3 regions of the Bacillus sp. GbtcB14 genome follow, and region 3 is predicted to be linked to each of the others. Evidence: riboswitches for the same ligand, from Rfam matches in the RefSeq annotation. Region 3 holds a riboswitch; each other region holds the start of a gene.
What was found. A riboswitch is a leader RNA that binds a small molecule or an ion and turns the genes downstream of it on or off. The one in region 3 is predicted to bind S-adenosylmethionine.
Positions count from the first base shown of each region.

Region 1 (6,800 bases), on a different contig from region 3:
GTAAGAAGACTGATTGCGGCGCATTATGAAGTAGCAATCTTTGACTACACAACGATTACAACTCTTGTAGATGAACGTGCTGAATTCATTTCAAAAGGAAAACAGCAAATTCAAGAAGGTTGGCGTAAAGTTATTTTCCAAGATGATAAAGATGACGAAACAATTCTTCCAATTGTCGCAGAAGGTGAACAAGGAAAAGTTGTAAAGGTGAAAGTGAAAGAAGGAAAAACACAGCCGCCGAAGCGTTATACAGAAGGACAACTTATTACGTTAATGAAAACAGCGGGTAAGTATTTAGAGAATGAAGAGCTGGAGAAAGTATTAAAGAAAACAGAAGGACTAGGTACTGAGGCAACGCGTGCAGGTATTATTACGATGCTGAAAGACCGTAAATATATAGATGTGCAGAAGAACCAAGTGTACGCAACCGATAAAGGAAAAGTATTAATTACCGCAATCGGAGACAAAATACTAGCTTCACCAGAAATGACAGCGAAATGGGAGCAGCGCCTTGCAGAAATCGGGGAAGGCACAGCATCCCCAGCTACATTTATGGAACAAACGAAAAAGCTATCAGCTAAAATTATTGAAGATGCAGTGGAAATGTCGGAGAAATGGGATTTCACTGGATTACATGTTGAATCGATTGAGCGAAAAGGATCGAAATTTACAACAGGTAAAAAGGTTGGTAGTTGTAAAAAATGTGATGGAGATGTGATTGATAAGTCAACGTTTTACGGTTGTTCCAACTACAACACGACACAATGTGATTTTACCATCTCAAAGAAGATATTAAGCAAAACAATTTCGCAAAAGAATATGACAAAGCTCTTAAAAGGTGAAAAGACCGATTTAATTAAAGGTTTTAAAAAGGGCGAGAAAACGTTTGATGCGAAGTTAGAGTGGAAAGATAATAAGATGAATTTTGTGTTTGAGAATTAAGTTGTTTCAACAAATAAAAAAAATATGATAATTAAACTGTATCCTATAGAATAGACACTTAAAAAAGTCTATACTATAGGATATTTTTTTTGAATAAGTAGTACTATATATTTTTATTTGAAATGAAATATACAATAAAAAAATCTTTATAATTGATAATTTTTTATTGTAAAACAATAAATTTTGTATTAAAATCAATATCATAATAAATCAGTGAGATGCTTTTTATAGAAAGGTAACAACGCTGTTTTTTATTAGAGGAGGTAAAACTATGAACAATCACAATTTGATTATTGAAAATATGGATAACCCTCATGAGTTGGAGAGAATGTATAGAAAAGACCCGAAAGCTTTTAAAAAGTCATTCTCACAAGCATGGGATGAAAACCCTGATTCTCAGGTGCTAGCTGCTTGGTATGAAAGGTTGCATTTCAAGGGAAAGACAAATGCAGAAAAAATATCACTGTTTCAAAAAGGTTTCTTATTCATGGGCATGTTAGCTATTTTAGCTGGGCTAAGCACTAGAATCATTTTCCACTTTGTCGAGCAGGAAGCAATTGCTCCAATTAACATAGCTTTTGGTGTAATGCCCTTTATCGCTGCTTATTTTATTTACAATAATACTCCGAAAAAAAGTATTATTTATTTCCTGGCAGCGTTGTTCCTAATTGCCGGGTTGTATCTTAATATGTTGCCATTAAATTATAAAGACAGCAGTATCCTTGCGTATTTACATCTTCCTATATTGTTATGGCTCTTATTGGGACTTGCGTTTACGGGAAATGAATATTCAAAAGGTAGTACAAGATTAGCGTATATTAAGTTTAATTTAGAATATGGTCTTCTCTACGCGAGTATGGCAGTGAGCGGAATGATACTAGCAGTATTAACCATGCGTTTATTTAGCTTTGTTGACTTGGATATAGGAGAGTTCTATTTTAGTAATGTTGTTTTATTTGGAGCTGCCGCTCTCGCTGTAGTGGCTGCATACTTAGTATCATTAAATCTTAAACTTGCTAAAAATATTACACCATACATATCTAAAATTTTTAGTCCACTTGTCTTAATCACATTGTTTATCTATCTTATAACGGTAATGTGGGTCGGGAAAAATCCATTCTTGGACCGCAATTTCTTAATGGCCTTCAACGGAATACTCCTTGGTGTATTGGCTGTTACTATATTTTCTATCGTTGAGAGTGATTCAGACGAGAAAAAGAGCATTTCAGATTATATAAATTTTGCCTTAATTGTTCTGGCACTTATTATTGACACTGTCGCATTGTCAGCCATCGTATTCAGACTTTCTTCTTACGGGATTACACCTAATAGACTTGCTGTTTTAGGCGTAAACATACTGATCTGGGCAAATCTCATTTGGATTATGTTTTCTTATATGCGTTTCTTGCAAAACAAATCAGGACCGACAGCTATTCAAGATGCCGTTACGAAGTATTTGCCAATCTACGGACTTTGGGCAGCGGTTGTTATATTTACTTTTCCTATAATTTTTAATTAGAAAGGTTTTATTAACGTAACGACAAAATTGTTAAAAGAGGATGATAGGTGTCATCTTCTTTTAACTGTATAGAAAAACATATTGAAATTATTTTGATGTAAAATACAAGAAATTTAGATAATTAAATAAAAACTTCTTATTAAGAGAGGTGGAGGGACTGGCCCTTCGAAGCCTCAGCAACCTAATGTTAAATAAAGGTGCTAAATCCTGTAGGATCTAAAAGTCCTAATAGATAAGAATTCGGTTATAAGAAAACCTTCTTCTTATTTTGAAGAAGGTTTTTTGTCATATAAATAGAGAATTAGAAAGGTGGTGATACAGAAGCGAAAGAATTAAAGAAAATATAGAAGAAGAAACCGGAGGGCGTAGTGAATAATCAAGTTGAAAGTTTAAAAGAGGATAGCACTAGTGATAGTATTTGGAGCAATAAAGTTTTTTCGTATTTTTTCTTAGCAAGTTGCACTTCTTTGATAGGCAATTCAATGGTTACGCTCGTTTTACCGTTATGGGTAATGAAATTAACGAATTCTCCAATACTTGTTTCTGGAGTAAACATTGCAATAGCAACGACTACGATTCTGTTTGCGCCTGTGACAGGAACGTTAGCAGATCGAATGTCGAGAAGAAAGCTTATGATAATTGCGGATGTTATGAGATGTATCGTTATGATTTTAATTGCAGTTATAGCATTTTATAATAAAATGCTATACATTCCGTTACTAATTTTACTTATAATACGTTCAATGGGGAGTTCCTTATTTACACCAGCTTCAAATGCAGCATTAGTAACATATGTGGAAGAAAAGCATGTTCAACAAGCGATTACGCTGAGGCAAATATCAATACAAATCATATCGGTTACCATTCCTTTAATAGCGAGTTTTTTAATTAGTATTTTTAGTTTTCATGGAGTATTTGTATTAGATTCACTCACATTCTTTATATCTTTTTTAATTTTAATGAACATCAAATTTCCACGTGAATTGAAAGTAGAAAAGAAAAAGCCTTTTTACGAAGACTTTAAAGAGGGTTTCTCCATATTTAATAGTAATCAATCATTGAAAACATTGCTTATGAGCGCTGCGGTTATTAATTTACTTGGAGCGGCGTGTATGCTTTCACTACAAGTAATAGTTGTTAGAGAAATGGACCTTTCTACGGGATGGTATAGTATAGTTTTTGCGGCATCACCGATAGGGATTTTAATAGGAGCATTTATTACTAAAAAGATTCGTAAATATAAAACGATTACGACTGCTTTTATATGTACTGCTATCATGGGGATTTTTAATGCTGCAATGGGTACGACGTTAAATCCGGTATTATTTTCAGTTTATTATTTTTTATCAGGAATTGCATTTGGAGTGAGTAATGTATATTTTGGAGTACTGTATAGAAAATTAATTCCAAATGAAGTGCAAGGGAGATTTTTTGGTTTTTTAAGTTCGTTATTATTAGTATCAACTCCAGTTGGAATTGCAATAACAGGATATTCATTAGAGTCAATTTCAGCTTCTATTCTATTTATTATAATTGGTATTATTACGTTTTTAGTTTCGGTTATTTCATTTGTAATGATAAATAAGAAATAAGTGTTGTATGAGATTTTTCAAAAATAAAAAACGTCCTAAAGTAGGACGTTTTTTTATGTATATTGCTGTTTTTTCTTAATAAGTAACAACACTTGTGAAACACAAGCAAGTACTGGCAGTTCAATCAATGGTCCAATAACGAGTGCAAGTGCAATAAGAGGCTCGTCAGGAAAAGCTGTTACAGCGATAGCGAGTGCAACAGGAGAGTTTCTGGCTAATGTTGTTAAGTTTAGGCTTACTGTATCGTTATAAGATAAACGCATCATGCGTCCGATAAATTGTCCTAGTACAAAATTAATGATGAAAAACAATAGAACAGGAATGAGTAATAGTAAAACGACATTCATATTTTGTAGTAAATATTTACCTTGTGATGCAAACATCGCTACGATTGCTAAACTTAAAAATACAATTTGAGCAGAGCTGAAAAATGGAATGAGTTTATTCTCGAGTGTTTCAGTTTTTTTCAGTTTATTCATAATGAACTTTGTAGCGTGTGCAAGTACAAATGGTAAGACGATTACGATAACAATGCTTTCTACTAAAACAGAAACCGCTACAGTCTTCATGACACCAGCAAATAAAAATAAATAAATGGGAAGGAGTAGTACTTGCAATATTAAATTTACAGGCAAAATAGCAGTAGAAAGTGCTACATTTCCTTTCGCTATTTCAGTAAAGATTAAGTACCAATCTGTACATGGAGTAACCATTAACATAATAAATCCAACCCAAAGTGCTGGGTGATCTGAAAGAAATAGTGCTCCTAACCCCCAAGCGAGTAAAGGTGTCCATACAAAATTAATAGTAAGGCTCGTCCCAGCGAATTTTAAATTACGGAATCCATTTTTTATTTCTTTCAATGGAATGCTGAGGAATAATCCATACAGCATGAAAAATAAGAATGGGACAATAAAGTGCTCTGAATACATATGTATCAAATTAAATTGTCCGAGTACGATGCCGCATGTAACAGCAAAAAGAATAATAAAAGTTTGAATTTTTTCTATAGTGCTCATGAGTAAATCCTTTCTAAATATGAATTGCCCTCTCTACATCCATTATACAAACAATAAAGTTACAATGGGTATTTTAATTGTATTGCAGTTTTTGTTTTTAATTCGAGATATTATTTTTTATTTAAAGTTACTTGACTAAAGTAAGTAACTGTATTACAATCACTTACATAAGGTAATTAAATAACAAAAAGTTTTTTTATGTTTGTACTTAAGGTATCTATTGGAACTTTTTATTAGAATAAGAATTTTTATGATGATGAATAATGAATATGATAAGAAAGTTTAGGTGAATAAAATGGGATTATTTAGCTCGTTATTTGGTAAAAAAGAAGAAAATACAAAAGTAGAGGGGAATAAAACAATGTCAAAAGTATTATTTGTAAAAGCAAACGATCGTCCAGCGGAGCAAGCAGTTAGTTCAAGAATGTATGAAACATTTGTAAGTGCTTATAGAGAAGCGAATCCAAATACAGAAATTACGGAGTTAGATTTATTCGCATTAGATCTTCCGTATTACGGAAATATCGCTATTTCAGGTGGATACAAACGTAGTCAAGGAATGGGGTTAACAGCAGAAGAAGAGAAGGCTGTAGCTACGGTAGATCAATATTTAAATCAATTTTTAGAAGCTGATAAAGTTGTATTTGCCTTTCCACTATGGAACTTCACAGTCCCAGCGCCATTAATTACGTATATTTCATATTTATCTCAAGCTGGAAAAACGTTTAAATATACAGCAAATGGCCCAGAAGGTTTAGCTGGTGATAAGAAAGTCGTTGTATTAGGTGCACGTGGTTCAGATTACTCTTCAGAACAAATGGCTCCTATGGAAATGGCCGTTAATTATGTAACGAATGTGCTTGGGTTCTGGGGAATTACAAATCCAGAGACTGTTGTAATTGAAGGGCACAATCAATATCCAGATCGTTCACAACAAATTGTTGAAGAAGGTTTAGAGAACGTTAAAAAAGTAGCGGCAAAATTTTAATTGATAGTAAATGTAAAAAACCAACATGGATGACCATGTTGGTTTTTTAGTCTATTTCTATGTTAAAAAATGTATATTTATAAAATAAAAGAAAAGTTTGAAAATAGTATTGCAAAATATTATATTTCAAACTATAATGAGTTCAAGAATAGTTGATACTTAAATTAAATATTCAGAAAATTCAATTAGTTAAAAATGGAAATGAGATAAAAGGATTGGAATGGAGGTTATATTATGACGAACAAAGTACCGTTTTCGTTCATAGTAGTTATTGGATTAATGTTATTCGCACTATTTTTTGGAGCAGGAAATTTAATATTCCCGGCAATGCTTGGTCAATCGGCAGGTGAGAATGTATGGATTGCAAACGCTGGATTTTTAGTAACAGGTGTAGGTTTACCGTTACTTGGAGTATTAGCATTTGGTATTTCAGGTAAAGAAGATTTACAATCGTTAGCAGGTCGCGTGCATCCAGTATTCGGAATTGTATTTACGACAGTTTTATATTTAGCAATTGGTCCGTTATTCGCTATTCCGAGAACAGGAAGCGTTTCTTATGAAATTGGTATTAGACCTTTCGTACCAGAAGGTTTCAGTTCTACAGCACTTATTCTTTTTACAATTGTATTCTTTAGCATTACTTGTTTTTTTTCGCTAAATCCCGCGAAAATTGTCGATATTGTAGGGAAAATCTTAACTCCAATTAAATTAACGTTCATTGGAATTTTAGTAGTAGTTGC
Region 1 covers NZ_JAGXJT010000002.1:389,603-396,402, reverse strand. The annotation lists gene topB (DNA topoisomerase III) at 1-942, shown strand, start outside; gene KVT31_RS06975 (DUF4153 domain-containing protein) at 1,214-2,461, shown strand; SAM riboswitch class I at 2,595-2,700, shown strand; gene KVT31_RS06970 (MFS transporter) at 2,830-4,053, shown strand; gene KVT31_RS06965 (arsenic resistance protein) at 4,107-5,072, opposite strand; gene KVT31_RS06960 (FMN-dependent NADH-azoreductase) at 5,368-6,060, shown strand; gene brnQ (branched-chain amino acid transport system II carrier protein) at 6,295-6,800, shown strand, end outside.
Region 1: it holds a riboswitch for S-adenosylmethionine, as region 3 does, so the genes downstream of both, KVT31_RS06970 (MFS transporter) here and KVT31_RS10245 (LLM class flavin-dependent oxidoreductase) in region 3, are expected to answer to the same signal.

Region 2 (6,800 bases), 430 kb from region 3:
ATTTGTGTACCTTTATTTGGAAAACTAAGCACTTTTAATGTACCACCAATTTCATGAACTCGCTCTTGCATTGATCTTAATCCGTACGAACCAGCTTTATTAACCCCTACTTTAAAACCGACACCATCATCTATAATTTTCAATATTGCATATTGCTCAATTTTGCGTAGACGTACTTCCGTTTTCTTTGCCTTCGCATGCCGTAAAGTATTAGACAGCGCCTCTTGTACAATACGGAATAAATGATCTTCTACACCTTTTTTTAATTGAATCGGTTCAATTAACCATTCAATTTTCATATGTTGCTTTCTAGACAGTTCTGTTAATAATTCTTCTATACCCTCTGTTAGTTTCTTACCTTCTAACTGCACTGGGCGTAAATGAAGAAGCAATGCTCTCATTTCTGATTGTGCATTTACAACCATATTTTCAACGAGCTGCAACTGCTTTTTCGTCGTTTCTGGAATTTCAGCTACTTGTTCATTAATAGCCGACATCATCATCGACATTGCAAAAAGCTGCTGACTTACAGAATCATGCAGCTCCCTCGCCAATCGATGCCTTTCCTGGGAAATCGCTTCTTGTCTCATCTCTTCATTCCAATGAGCTCGTTCATTCGTTACTTTTTGAAAGAGTCCAGCTTGCTCCTCTAATCGACGAGCCAGAACGATTACTTTTCGTTCCACTTCATGAAACTCATCATCTGCAGTAAATGAAACATCGCTCGGAAAATTCCCTCGCTCTACTTCAAATAGAAAAGTATTTAATCCTTGTATACGCTGCTCTATATAGTAACCGATTGCATATCCTACAATTCCCCCGATAAGTAAACTTGTAGTCATAATAAACAAGCCAATTGGAACAGAAGCGATGGATTCCTTCCATAATAAATCATACACTTGTTGCTCGCTTTTCCATACATATACAATTGTACAAATAAGTGCGATACTAACAGAGGACAACATAGAATAACGAATATACATCCACGAAATATTTTTTTGTTTTTTCATTATACTTTCCTCACTTCCGTATCGCCTACGACAAGCGAAGAAATAATTTTAATACGACGAGGAGCCTCTTTATACTGCTCTGTTTTAAATGTAACATTGCGATTAAACCCTGTCTCTTCATGACCTGGCAAGAGCACACGTCCGACAATAACAGAATGATTTAAAGACAGTTCAATATCATATGGCACATATAAACGAATATTACCAACGACACCTCGAATAACAATTACTGTCTCCCCTTCTGGGATCATAGCAGTTGTTAAATCTATTTCCACATCACAAGCACCATATTGAACATTAATATCCTCAAGTTCATAAATATGATCCATCATTCGTATATTCCCTACAAACATATTTTTTAAATATGGTTCTGTACGATATATTTGCTTCTCTTCGTCTATAATCCCTTTTTCTTTAATTTCAACCTTCATTGCTTTTTGCTGATGTCCTTGTTGAATCAGTTGATAACCAATTAAAGCTAAACAAGCAAATACGACAAGAACAAATGCTGCTGATGAAAATAAGAAGAATAAAAATACGATACCACCAACAAATAAAAATACATTTCCCCGTACGTAACGATTCTTTTTACGATAATGCCTTCCGAACATAAGCATAATAAATGCAAAAATGAGACCACCTGGTTCAAAATGTCCAAGTATCATATCAAGAAAAAGACCGAATCCAAATATGATGAGGAGCATCCCCATTAATTGTGTTTTTGAAAATTGTTTCTTCATTTCAGCTCCCCCCTTCTTGTTACATATACATAGAAGAAAAGGCATTGCTTTCCAACACCTTTTCTCCTATCACTATATCATAAGCCTGTTTTATAATATACTACTATTATTTTGTTAACTCTTTCGTTAACGATACATCATTCTTTTCTTTCATTTCACGCTCAAGCTTTGCAATCTTCATATCAAATGTGTCACGTTCATGCTCCTCATTCATACGAGTTTCTAAGTCGCGGATATGATCTTCAATTTCTTCAAAGCGTAAGAACGGATTATTCTCATCCATTTTATGCATAGCAGTATTCATACGACGATTTGCATGTGCCATATTTTCACGTGCCATTAATTCCATACGTTTCGCGTGCATTTCTTTTAATTTATTTTTCATCTCAGAAAGACGACGCTCCAACTCATCAATTTGCTCTACAACACCTGCATACATTTCTTCTAATCGAGTTACTTGCCCTTCATAATACGCTACTTCTTCTAACGCACGCTCATGTAGTTGTAATTCGCCTGCTTCTTGAGCAATGATAGCTTGCTTTGATCTTTTATTAACGAAATAACGTGCTTGCTCAAGCTCACGAGCAAAATTTGATTTTAATGTTTTATGGCGCTCAATTAACTTCTCAATTTTTGTTATTTCACGCTCACTATCGCGTAAATATTGATTTAACATCGCTATTGGATTTTTTCTTTCTTTCTCATCTAACACATTATGAAAATCTGCTAAAATTGCATCGCGTACACGTCCGAATAAAGTTTGTTTCATTATAATCTTCCTCTCTTCTACTTTATAAATTTGATTTTTATTAGTTTTTTATTAGTTTTTTATTAGTTTTTCATTAACTTGTTCCACTCATCTTCAAAGTTGCTATATGGTTTAGAACTTTCTGATGCAGAATCAACAACTACATTTTTTTCTTTTTTCCACTCACGGTATCCGTAGTATAAAACTACTAATGCTGCGATACCGATTAATGCTGGGGAGTGCGAAAGTGCAATGGATAAACCGATTAAACCAACAATACCCCAAGCTAACTTTCCAAAAAATGATTGTGCTCGCACAAATGATTTATAGCTCCAGTACACAACTCCTGCTCCGATTGCGAATCCTACAATACCAGCAAGGCTACCAAGAGCAATTAAAGCCAAAATACCGGCCGCGATAAACGCTAGAAATTGTTTCATCTTGTGCTTGCCTCCCTTCGATTTGATACTCTTATCTTAACTATTTTTTCATTTTTCCATAACGAGCTTAAGAACCGTTTTCGACTCAGACTTAAGACCGAGTTGCATTCAGCCTTTTGTAAAAACATACGGTAGGATAGGATGATTCACTCTTTTATCGCACATAAAAAGCCGTACAGAGAACATTCTCTGTACGGCTTTCGTTACTATTTCATAAACTTCATTTTACTTATGCTGTTTTATGATACTCTTTCTTTCCCGCTACTTTAGAAAACCTCGGGAAACCAATTAATATAGAAATGATTCCGCATACTCCAACTAAAATCGGATAAAACGCATATGGTAACAATTCAATCGGAGATAACGCTGCAAATCCTGCTGCAGTTAACATTTGCGCACCATACGGAATTAATCCTTGCACACAACACGAGAAAAGATCTAATACACTCGCTGATTTACGAGGATCAATTTCATATTGGTCTGCAATGTTTTTCGCAAGCGGACCTGTAAAGATAATAGAAATCGTATTATTCGCTGTACACATATTCGTCATACTCACTAAGCCAGCAATACCGAACTCCGCTCCTTTTTTTGAACGAATGTTACGAGTTAAAATATTCATTAAATATTGAATACCACCATTATATTGAATCAGTTCGACCATACCACCAATTAAAATAGCAAGTAATACTAACTCCATCATACCGCCCATTCCAGTCGTTACACTTTTAAAGAAACTCTCTAACGTGTAACTACCATCTAAAAGACCGATAACGCCGGATAGTACAGTTCCACCAGTTAACACAATAAGTACATTCCAACCCAGTAGCGCTGTAATAAGTACTCCTGCATACGGTAAAATCTTTATCCAGTCAAAGCTATGCGCTTTAATCTGCGTGTCGCTTCCTAAAGTAATGATTACTAATAGTACAATTGTAATAATAGCTGCCGGTAATACAATTAAAAAGTTCGTTTTAAACTTATCTTTCATTTCTGTTCCTTGCGAGCGTACAGCTGCGATTGTTGTATCTGAAATAAATGATAAATTATCACCAAACATCGCTCCGCCAACAACTGTCGCCATCGTAAGTGCAATTGAGATATCAGTTTGCCCACTAATACCTACAGCAATTGGTGCTAATGCAGCAATTGTTCCCATTGAAGTTCCCATCGCTAATGAAATAAATGCCCCGATAACAAAAATTCCAGCTACGATAAATCCTTGCGGTAAAATTGATAACGCTAAGTTAACTGTAGAATCAACGCCGCCCATCCCTTTTGCTGTTTCAGAGAACGCTCCTGCCAGTACAAAAATTAAAACCATAATCATAATATCTGGATTCCCTGCACCTTTAGCAAATCGTTCCACTTTTACATTAAAGCTTTCTTTACGATTCATTGCTAAAGCGACTCCTACAGCAATTGAAATCGCTACAAGTATCGGCAATTTATAGAAATCACCTGTAATAATTCCAGAACCAATAAATAGTGCCAAAAATATTCCAAGCGGTAATAAAGCTAAACCATTTCCTCTCGTTTCTTTCAAAGTATCATCTCTCCCTAGTTTTAAACCTTTTCTACTGAACAACAAAAGACCTCTTCCAACGAGAAGAGGTCTTATACATCTATAAGAAACGCTCTTCTCATCTTTCAAGCACATGCTTGCTGGATTTGGCACAGCACTCTGAAATCGAGTCCGCTGCCGAGGCATCGTAGGGCCAGTCCCTCCGCCTCTCTTTATAAGAAGGTTTCATATTTATTTTTTAATAATAATTTCTTCCCTAACTTTACTCGCTTACAAAACAAAAGTCAATTATTTTTTGTATAGATTTTTTTGGTAATTATGCAAAAATTTGAATACAATACTCATTTTAACTTTTGGATTTCTTCTTCTAATATTGAAATCCAATAAAATTCACTATTGTTTATTGCAGCTATTATCCATTTCGTAGTGCACCAAGCTAAATCATACTCTTCTTTTGTAACATCGGCACTTTTATAAGCACCCTCTAGCTCATCTTCATCGAGTACATACATCTTACCGTTCGGTAATAACACTACATCTAAATATAAATCATCAAAATACGGTAAACCACGGTCGTCTATTTTATATTCTTTCGTCACATCGATGTAATATTGCACTAATTTTTTCTGATCATCTAACATGGCTGTAATCGCAAAGTTCTCCCCATTTATGAAATATTGAATCCACGTATACTGATTCCCTGCAATACAAAGTTCTTTCCCATCATATTCTTTATAACTAGGTTCCCTAACCTTTTTTATTTCCAGTATTCCTAGCATTCCCTCTTCTATTTGCTTAACCGTATAATCTTTCTCTATTAGTCGCTTCCACGAAGAACCGTCACCATATTTACGTTTCATTACGTCCGCTCCCCTTCTATATAGAAAAGCCCCCACATATTATGTGAGAGCTTGTTCAAATTATAATTTAAGCTGCTTGTTTATTGGAAATTTCCTCTAAATAAGCTTGTCCTTTTTCAGCGTCATACTGACCTTCCCACTTAGACATAACTACAGCTGCTAAAGAGTTACCTACAACGTTAACTGCTGTACGGGCCATATCTAAAATACGGTCAATACCAGCGATGAAGGCTAAACCTTCAGCTGGAATACCTACTGTACCAAGTGTTGCTAATAATACAACGAATGATACGCCCGGTACACCCGCAATACCTTTTGATGTAACCATTAATACAAGTAATAATGTAATTTGTTGTGTAATGGATAATTCAATACCATACATTTGCGCTAAGAAAATTGCTGCAATTGCTTGATATAGTGTTGATCCATCTAAGTTAAACGAATAACCTGTTGGAATAACGAAAGATGTAATTGCTTTCGGACAACCGAATTTTTCCATCTTCTCCATAATTTTCGGCAAAACTGTTTCTGAACTTGCTGTAGAGTATGCTAAGATCAGCTCGTCTTTTAAAATCTTAAAGAATTGGAAAATGTTAATTCCAAATAGTTTCGCTGTAAGTCCTAGTACGACTACAACGAAGAAAATCATCGCACCATATACAACTATGACTAATTTCCCTAATGGAATTAATGAAGATAAGCCAAACGTCGAAACTGTTACACCAATTAATGCGAATACACCAAACGGTGCAAATTTCATAACTTGGTTAGTCACGTAAAACATCGCATCTGCTACACCTTGGAAAAATTGAAGAACCGGTCTCCCTCTTTCACCAATCGCCGCAACTCCTAAACCAAATAGTACAGAGAAGAAGATAATCGCAAGCATATCGCCCTCAACCAATGATTTCATAATATTCGTTGGAACGATATTCACAAATGTATCTGCAAACGAATGACTTTGTACTTGAGATGTTGTTTCTGCATATTTAGAAATATCAGTCTTTGTTAATTGATCCATATTCACGCCTTTTCCCGGTTGGAAAATATTCGCTATTAACAGACCAACAACAATTGCAAGTGTTGTAATAATTTCAAAGTAAATAATTGTTTTTCCGCCTAGTCGGCCTAATTTTTTTACATCGCCAACACCAGCAACCCCAACAACAATACTTGCTACAACAATCGGCACAACGATCATTTTAATTAATCGGATAAAAATATCACCAATTGGTTTTAGGTACCCTACAACTGTGCTATCGCCATAAAAAATTGCCCCAACCGCGATACCTAGGGCAAGTCCTATTAAAATTTGCCATGCAAGTCCTATTCTTTTCATACTTGTTGTAACCCCCTCTTCGATGTGTCACTCTATCTCTCATTCTATCTCTATAAAACTTGAAATTAAGAGTATTACATATTATTCGACAATTCACTACATTTTGTCCCTGTTAAAAATCATAAATCAAAATTTAAA
Region 2 covers NZ_JAGXJT010000003.1:678,061-684,860, reverse strand. The annotation lists gene KVT31_RS12505 (sensor histidine kinase) at 1-1,010, opposite strand, end outside; gene liaF (cell wall-active antibiotics response protein LiaF) at 1,010-1,750, opposite strand; gene KVT31_RS12495 (PspA/IM30 family protein) at 1,857-2,519, opposite strand; gene KVT31_RS12490 (lmo0954 family membrane protein) at 2,582-2,938, opposite strand; gene KVT31_RS12485 (Na+/H+ antiporter NhaC family protein) at 3,168-4,484, opposite strand; SAM riboswitch class I at 4,579-4,684, opposite strand; gene KVT31_RS12480 (ribonuclease FAU-1 family protein) at 4,805-5,323, opposite strand; gene gltP (glutamate/aspartate:proton symporter GltP) at 5,391-6,662, opposite strand.
Region 2: it holds a riboswitch for S-adenosylmethionine, as region 3 does, so the genes downstream of both, KVT31_RS12485 (Na+/H+ antiporter NhaC family protein) here and KVT31_RS10245 (LLM class flavin-dependent oxidoreductase) in region 3, are expected to answer to the same signal.

Region 3 (6,800 bases):
ACTGGCCGCCTACAAACTCACAACGTGTAATGTATGGTTCTGGCGCTTCAATATATTGCTGGATTAAAGTAATTCCATCAATGGGTTCTTCAAACGTCGGACCATCCAAATATTGTTCTAAAGCATCAATAGAATGAAATAGTTGAACACCAAGACCTTTACCTGCACGGTTATGTTTTGTAATGAACGGTACTTCCCCTAACTCCCTTGCTGCTTTTACTATATGATCACGGCCCACAGCACCAATTGTTTTCGGCACTTGTATCCCAAAATTTCTTAATGCTGCATATTGATTCAATTTACTTACTTCAAGGCGTAATGCACGAGACCCATTAAATACTGTGCGCCCGTATCCCTCTAGCCAAGCAAGGACTCCTTCCGTCAACTCAGGTGCATATCGATGACCTCTCGTATGTGAAGAAGCACTCATGCGGCTATAAAAAACACCTTGAGGAGGTTCTTTTTCTAACGAAAGTGTTCCTTCATCTAAATGCCATTCCTCATAAGGTAACTCTAGTTCTTCTAACCTTCTCACCAAATGATCCGTCCATTCTTTATTCTCATGTAATATGTAAATTTTACTCATTTGTAATCAATTCCTTTCTTTTTGCTTCAACTAATGGCATCACTTTTTCAGAAAATCGTTTCATCTCTTCAAGCTGTGGCGAAAATTGTAAAAGTAATAACGTAACACCCACTTTTTCAAAAGCGAGTATCCTTTCTGCAATTTGTTCTGGTGTTCCGATTAGATTAGGACGTAACCCGCGATTGGATACGGAATAATCATTCAATTTCACTTGCTGTTCCAAATGCGATTTACTAATAAAGTCTTGGTAACCCGCGTAACCTAAAGCATCGTCTTTCACATCCGTTATGCGTCTCCATTCTTCTAATGCCTCTTCTTCTGTATCACGACAAATGACGTAAGCCGCAAGCCCAAATGACTGCAATGGCTCCTCTGTGACTTTCTTTCTACGTTTCTTCATATCTTCTATTTTCACAGATACCTCTTCCACTGTTCCCCCATGCATGACATATGCATCCGCGTGATTTACAATGACCTCTTTTCCTCTTTCACTTTCACCACCTGCATAAATCTTAATGCCCTGTTTCTGCACAGGCTTTGGACTTAAATGTGTATGATGAAGCTCATAAAAATTCCCTTTATAAGAAAACACTTCTTCTTTCCAAAGTTCCTTCAAAATTGTTACAAATTCCTCTGTGCGATCATATCTTTCATCATGTGCGGTAAATACTCCGCCATACTGCCTCGCTTCTTCTTCCCACCATGCTGAAACTACATTCAATGTAAAACGGCCATTACTTAATTGATCGATATTCGCTGCCATTTTCGCTGTAACTGCTGGATTGTGGAAGCCCGGTCTGACAGCTGTCATAATCTCTAATTTATCCGTTACTGCTGCAAGTGCTGCCGCAGTTGTCCACGCTTCTAAACTTGGTGCTGAAACACCTTTTATATCATTTAAGTTTAATTCCGCAATAAGTGTTGTTGAAAAACCTAATTGTTCTGCCGCTTGCGCTGTTTGTTTTGCATACTCAAACGTAGGCGGCATAGATTCATTATCTACATTTCGAAGCCATCCCCCAAAAATCGGTAACCAAAAACCATACTCCACTACCTATTCCCCCTTTACCTTTTAGCCATAAAAAAGGCTACTCTTATCAAAATAAGAGTAGCCTTCTTGACTAAGTGAACCGCTCTTATCTTTCAGGTGTTTCTTCACCTGCAGGATTTGGCACCTTTCGTCTCATACGAGGTTGCCGAAGTTTCATAGGGCCCGTCCCTCCACTTCTCAACATAAGAATTGTTTGGTTTCCATTTATTATAATCATCAGAATAATAAAAATCAATCATTTAATACTCATTTTTCCTATAAGTATTAAATGATATATAAGAAATCATATTTTTATAGAGCTTCATAAGGGTATTGTTTTACTTACGAATATATAAAGGGGTATGTTGTATCATGTCGAAAATATCATGTATAACCAAGTTGCTTTACTTCTATCTTAAAAACACAGCAAAAGAGGTGTTAGTAACATGAAAAATAAACGATGCGAGAATTGTGGTTCTACTACATTTAAAGAAGGAAGAGTTGGATCTGCTTATCATGCATATGTTTGTGAAGATGAATCTAGTAGATTCTTTTCAGGCGGGAAGCGTTCCAAACTATTAACCACATTTTGTTTAGAGTGCGGTGAGGTGCAATCATTTAGAGTTGAAAAACCAGATAAATTCAGAGAATAAAATATACCCAAGACACTTCTTGACGGTAGTGTTTTACTCATAGCCTCATTCTTTTTTTAGACGATTTGTTTTTTCTTCATATACACAAAAGAAAGAAAAATGAACAAATAACACAACAGTTAGTTACAACTATTGTGTCATTTAAACACTCAAACATCACTCACTAAAATCCTAGTGTAATGCAGGATGCGGCCATTGATAGTATATGTTTAAAAAAGATGAAATCACCGATTTCATCTTTTTTTAATACGTTATTTCGATTCTTTCTATTCAATATGTCGAATTTGTACTATCGTTTTTCAATTGGTAGTTTAAATGTAAAAGTACTGCCTTCCCCTAATTTACTTTCAACGGTAATTTTTCCTCCGTATAGTTCGACAATCCATTTCACCATCGACAATCCTAAACCTGTGTTTCCAATGTTTGAAGATGTTCGTGCTGCATCAACTCGATAGAAGCGTTCCCATATTTTCGTAATATGTTGCTCGCTGATGTCTATACCATTATCGGAGACTTTACCTATTATGTTGGGTTCATCACGGAACAGTTGTATATTCACACTGCCATTCTCTTTGCCATAAGCAATCGCATTCGTCAATAAATTCATTAATAAACGCATCATCAATGTTTGGTCTGCTTTAATAAATAGGTCTTCCTCTATATTTGTTGTTATTTCAATTGAAGATTCTTGAACCATTATAGAGAATACCTTTTACAATCCACCGACGAAGCTCGTACGGTCTTTGCTGTATTTTGTCAGATTAGTAGATTGTATTTATATGTTACCTTTAAAAGAAATTTATAATAGAATTTTTTGTGATTTTTTCTATTGGATTGTTTATGTTTAATTTCACAAAGAAAGATTAATTGTTTTACTTCTACATTTACCATTTTTTTACATAAACAAAATAATATTATACTAGGAATTATACATTATTAATTGAATATATTTATCGAGGTTGGCAAAAATTTGAAATCAGGAGAAAAATTTAGTCATTTATAATTTATTAGATTGATTACCATTTTATTTTGCACCTAAAATCAATGATTGTACTTTGAATGGTCTCTCAGCTTGCCTGAGGGACCTTTTTTGTTTGATATTACACTTGAACCGTTATAAAGGGGCGATAAAAATGAGAGAAAATCAAGTAAAAGCCTTTCTCTAATAAACAAAAAAAGAAGAGAATCAAAAATAAGATTCTCTTCTTTTTTCCTCATAGAAACAACTATATATTTTCGAGAATTATAATAAAAACATTTCATTTACTACTCTATTACATCAACCCCAACTCTAATTGCTGTATCTACTTGTTGGTTGTATAATGTTATTTTTTGAAAAGGATGTTGCACTAAAATAGACGTTAAATCATACACTCCTTTCTCTTTTTTTATTGGAATTTGAGATTGAACAGTAAAAACTGTATTTGGTTCTAAATCATAAAACAACACATCTTTATCATCTATAAATTTCATCTGCTCCCAATCAAATAATTGTATTAATGCGTATTGTTTTCTTGTATTACTATTATTTCCGACCTTCGTATAGAAATCCAGATTTTTATCATTAGTGACTTCTTGAGTCAACCATCTCTTGTAAGTATTTTCTTTAGCAATAAAAACACCATCTAGAATATTCTCTGTATTCTTTTCTCCGTAACTATTAAATTCAACTTGATTATTTACCGTCTCATCCTCACCTACTACTGTACTAAATCTTACAAATAGAAGATTGGATGAATCCGTTTGTTTCCTAAACTCTTCATCTAATACTTTTTTATCAGGGAATTTAGCAATAACAAAAATAATATCATGTAGTCCTTTTGGTAATGGTGGAATTTCTATAGGAATTTCTACTGATTCTCCCGCACCTACTTGAAAAGTGAAGTCTTTCGCTAACTCTCTATCATCAACTTTAAAATCACTTTGTTTATAATCAACAAGTAACAACATTTTGTAAACCCTTTCAGTTTTGATCAAATTCCCTAAAGAAATAAATTTTTTAAGGCTCTGACTTTCTTCTATATTAAAGTTGAAATCTTTCTCAATTTCCCCATTTTGATTATATATCCCTAAATTAATCCCGCCAGTTTCAGCGAAAGGTAATTTATCTCGATTTAACGTACTAGCAATAGTTGACTTAAAATTAGTACTATCTAATGAAATTTTCGGCTGATTATTCGTTTGTGTCTCTTGCTTCTTCTCAGTTTCTTTTGTGCAGCCACTAAACAACAATAATAATATTGATAATAATAGTATATACACTAGTCTGTTTGGATTCATCGGCTCACTCCTAAATAAACTTTATAAATATGAAAAGCAAATTAGAAACATATTCTAATTTGCTCATGAGAACATATTGTTATATCAAGTTCCGTAAGTTTCGGTATTCCAAGTCTGGTAACCATCTAATCGAAATTCATGTGTTCCGTAAGCCTCACCATCATCCCAAAAATTATTACTAATAAATACTTTCGCACCTGCATGGGAAGAATTGTATTGAGTATCTGTTGCACTATCTTTATAAATCCCATTGACATAACCCTTTGTTTTTGCATAAATATAATTTATTGTTTTTTTCTTGGTCTTTTTATTATTTGTATAAGCATCAGAGACCGAACTTGCTCCACCCGTCTGAGTGAAATCTGAATATGCAACATAATGCGCGCCACTACTTTTAACTTTATTATTCGGATTTAATAATGCTGGCGAAAAAGTTTTTAATGCTTTTCTCTCCACATCATATACAATTTCAGGAACTTTTTTATCCGAAACCATTTCTTTTTCTTGAGCAAATGAATGGATAGGAAGTGAAAATAAAGCAATCATTGATAAAGCAGAAATTGTTTTTTTCATAATTTTGCTCCTCTCAGCAATAAATTTGTTTTTTTAACTTCCATAAGTTTCTGTTTTCCAAGTTTGATAGCCCTTATTTGCAAAGATGTGTTCACCATATACTTCATCATCCCCTATATACCATGCTCCTTTATTGACTTCAGCACCTGCATGTGAAGCATTATATTGATCATCTGCTTTACTACCTACACTTCCGCCATCTACATAATGTTTCGTTTTAGCATAAATACGGTCAATTGATTTTCTTTTAGATTTACTACTACTTGTATATGAATCCGATGTAGACCAAGTACCTCCCAAAGCATACTGACCTGATTTAGCAGAATAATGTGGTCCTGCAGCATAATTTGTAATCTTTGAATCTAATGGAAGTGGTGAAAATGTTTTAGATGGTAATTTTTCATTATCATGTACTACAGGGCTAACACCTTCATTAGCTGATGCCTGACTAGATGGAGCAAATGTAATAAGTCCTAAAGCAAATGTTGACGACAATAAAACTGGTATGATTTTTTTCTTCATTGTTAACCTCCATTAAGAATATTAGGTACCTGTATGAATCTTATAAAAAAACAATCATACAAACAATAGTTTTTTTGTAAATTATTGTAATTTTATTTAAAGATTATTATAAATTATTTTAACGATTATTATATTTTTAAAAAACAAATGTTGTTTCTTTGATTAAGTACTATTTCGATATAATTAAATTACATTATACGAATATTTCATTGCACTCCCCATATATCATCTTTCAAAACCTATCAAAAATTACCTTATACTATAATAGAGTCGTTACCTTATGAAGATAACCCCATCGGTTAAACTTTATGTTAAATTTTTTTGTTATTTAATGATCAAACCCTTGTAAGATCACTTTCAAAATCATTGAAACTAAATTCTATGTTGAATTAAAACAAAAAGGGGATATTTAACATTTTAAAAGGCACAAGATTGTTCTTGTCTACTTGTGATAAGGAATTTCTAGTTCTTTTTCATTTCAGCTAATTCAACTATCTACTATATTTATGGATTTAAAACCCCAAAAACTCCAAAGAAAAGTAGAAGGTCGTTTTGATACTAAAATTAGAGCTAATGGAAACTACTTAACGAATGGTTGGATTGTTGAATAAGTTGAGTAGTTTGAATTTTCATTATAAAATATAATATAAAAGGTCAAGGCTTTTAAAAGCTTTGGCCTTTTATACTATATCCCAAGAAGATTTTTCCACTTAACATCCATTAGAAAAGGGGCAGTTCTTTGATAGGTATAGTTTTATACGGCTTGTTTTATATAACAATTTTAGTGTTTTGCATTTATTATTTACCTATAATAGCAAAAGATTTAAAGAGCATTAGAGACTTCAATCAGAAAAACCAAGAGTTGCTAGTTCAATTATTGAAAGAAATTGAAAAACAGAATAAAGATTAACATTCACTAATATAAAAAAGGGTCTATTTTGGAAAATTAATCAAAATAGATCCTTTTTGTTTGGTTAGTTTGTCTCATTTATAAATAATATTGAAAATAACCTTACCCGTCCCAAAATGTACACCTTATGAAACAATCTCTCCATCTCTTCCAAACCACTTCATAAGGTGTACAATCATAATTTTGAAGCCCAAAATAATAAATACCAACTTTTGAAGTGCTTTCTGTCAATTAGTCAGTTTTCCA
Region 3 covers NZ_JAGXJT010000003.1:246,795-253,594, reverse strand. The annotation lists gene KVT31_RS10250 (ATP-grasp domain-containing protein) at 1-586, opposite strand, end outside; gene KVT31_RS10245 (LLM class flavin-dependent oxidoreductase) at 579-1,637, opposite strand; SAM riboswitch class I at 1,720-1,826, opposite strand; gene KVT31_RS10240 (hypothetical protein) at 2,063-2,269, shown strand; partial or broken gene KVT31_RS10235 (sensor histidine kinase) at 2,559-2,972, opposite strand; gene KVT31_RS10230 (hypothetical protein) at 3,536-4,549, opposite strand; gene KVT31_RS10225 (hypothetical protein) at 4,634-5,122, opposite strand; gene KVT31_RS10220 (hypothetical protein) at 5,156-5,644, opposite strand.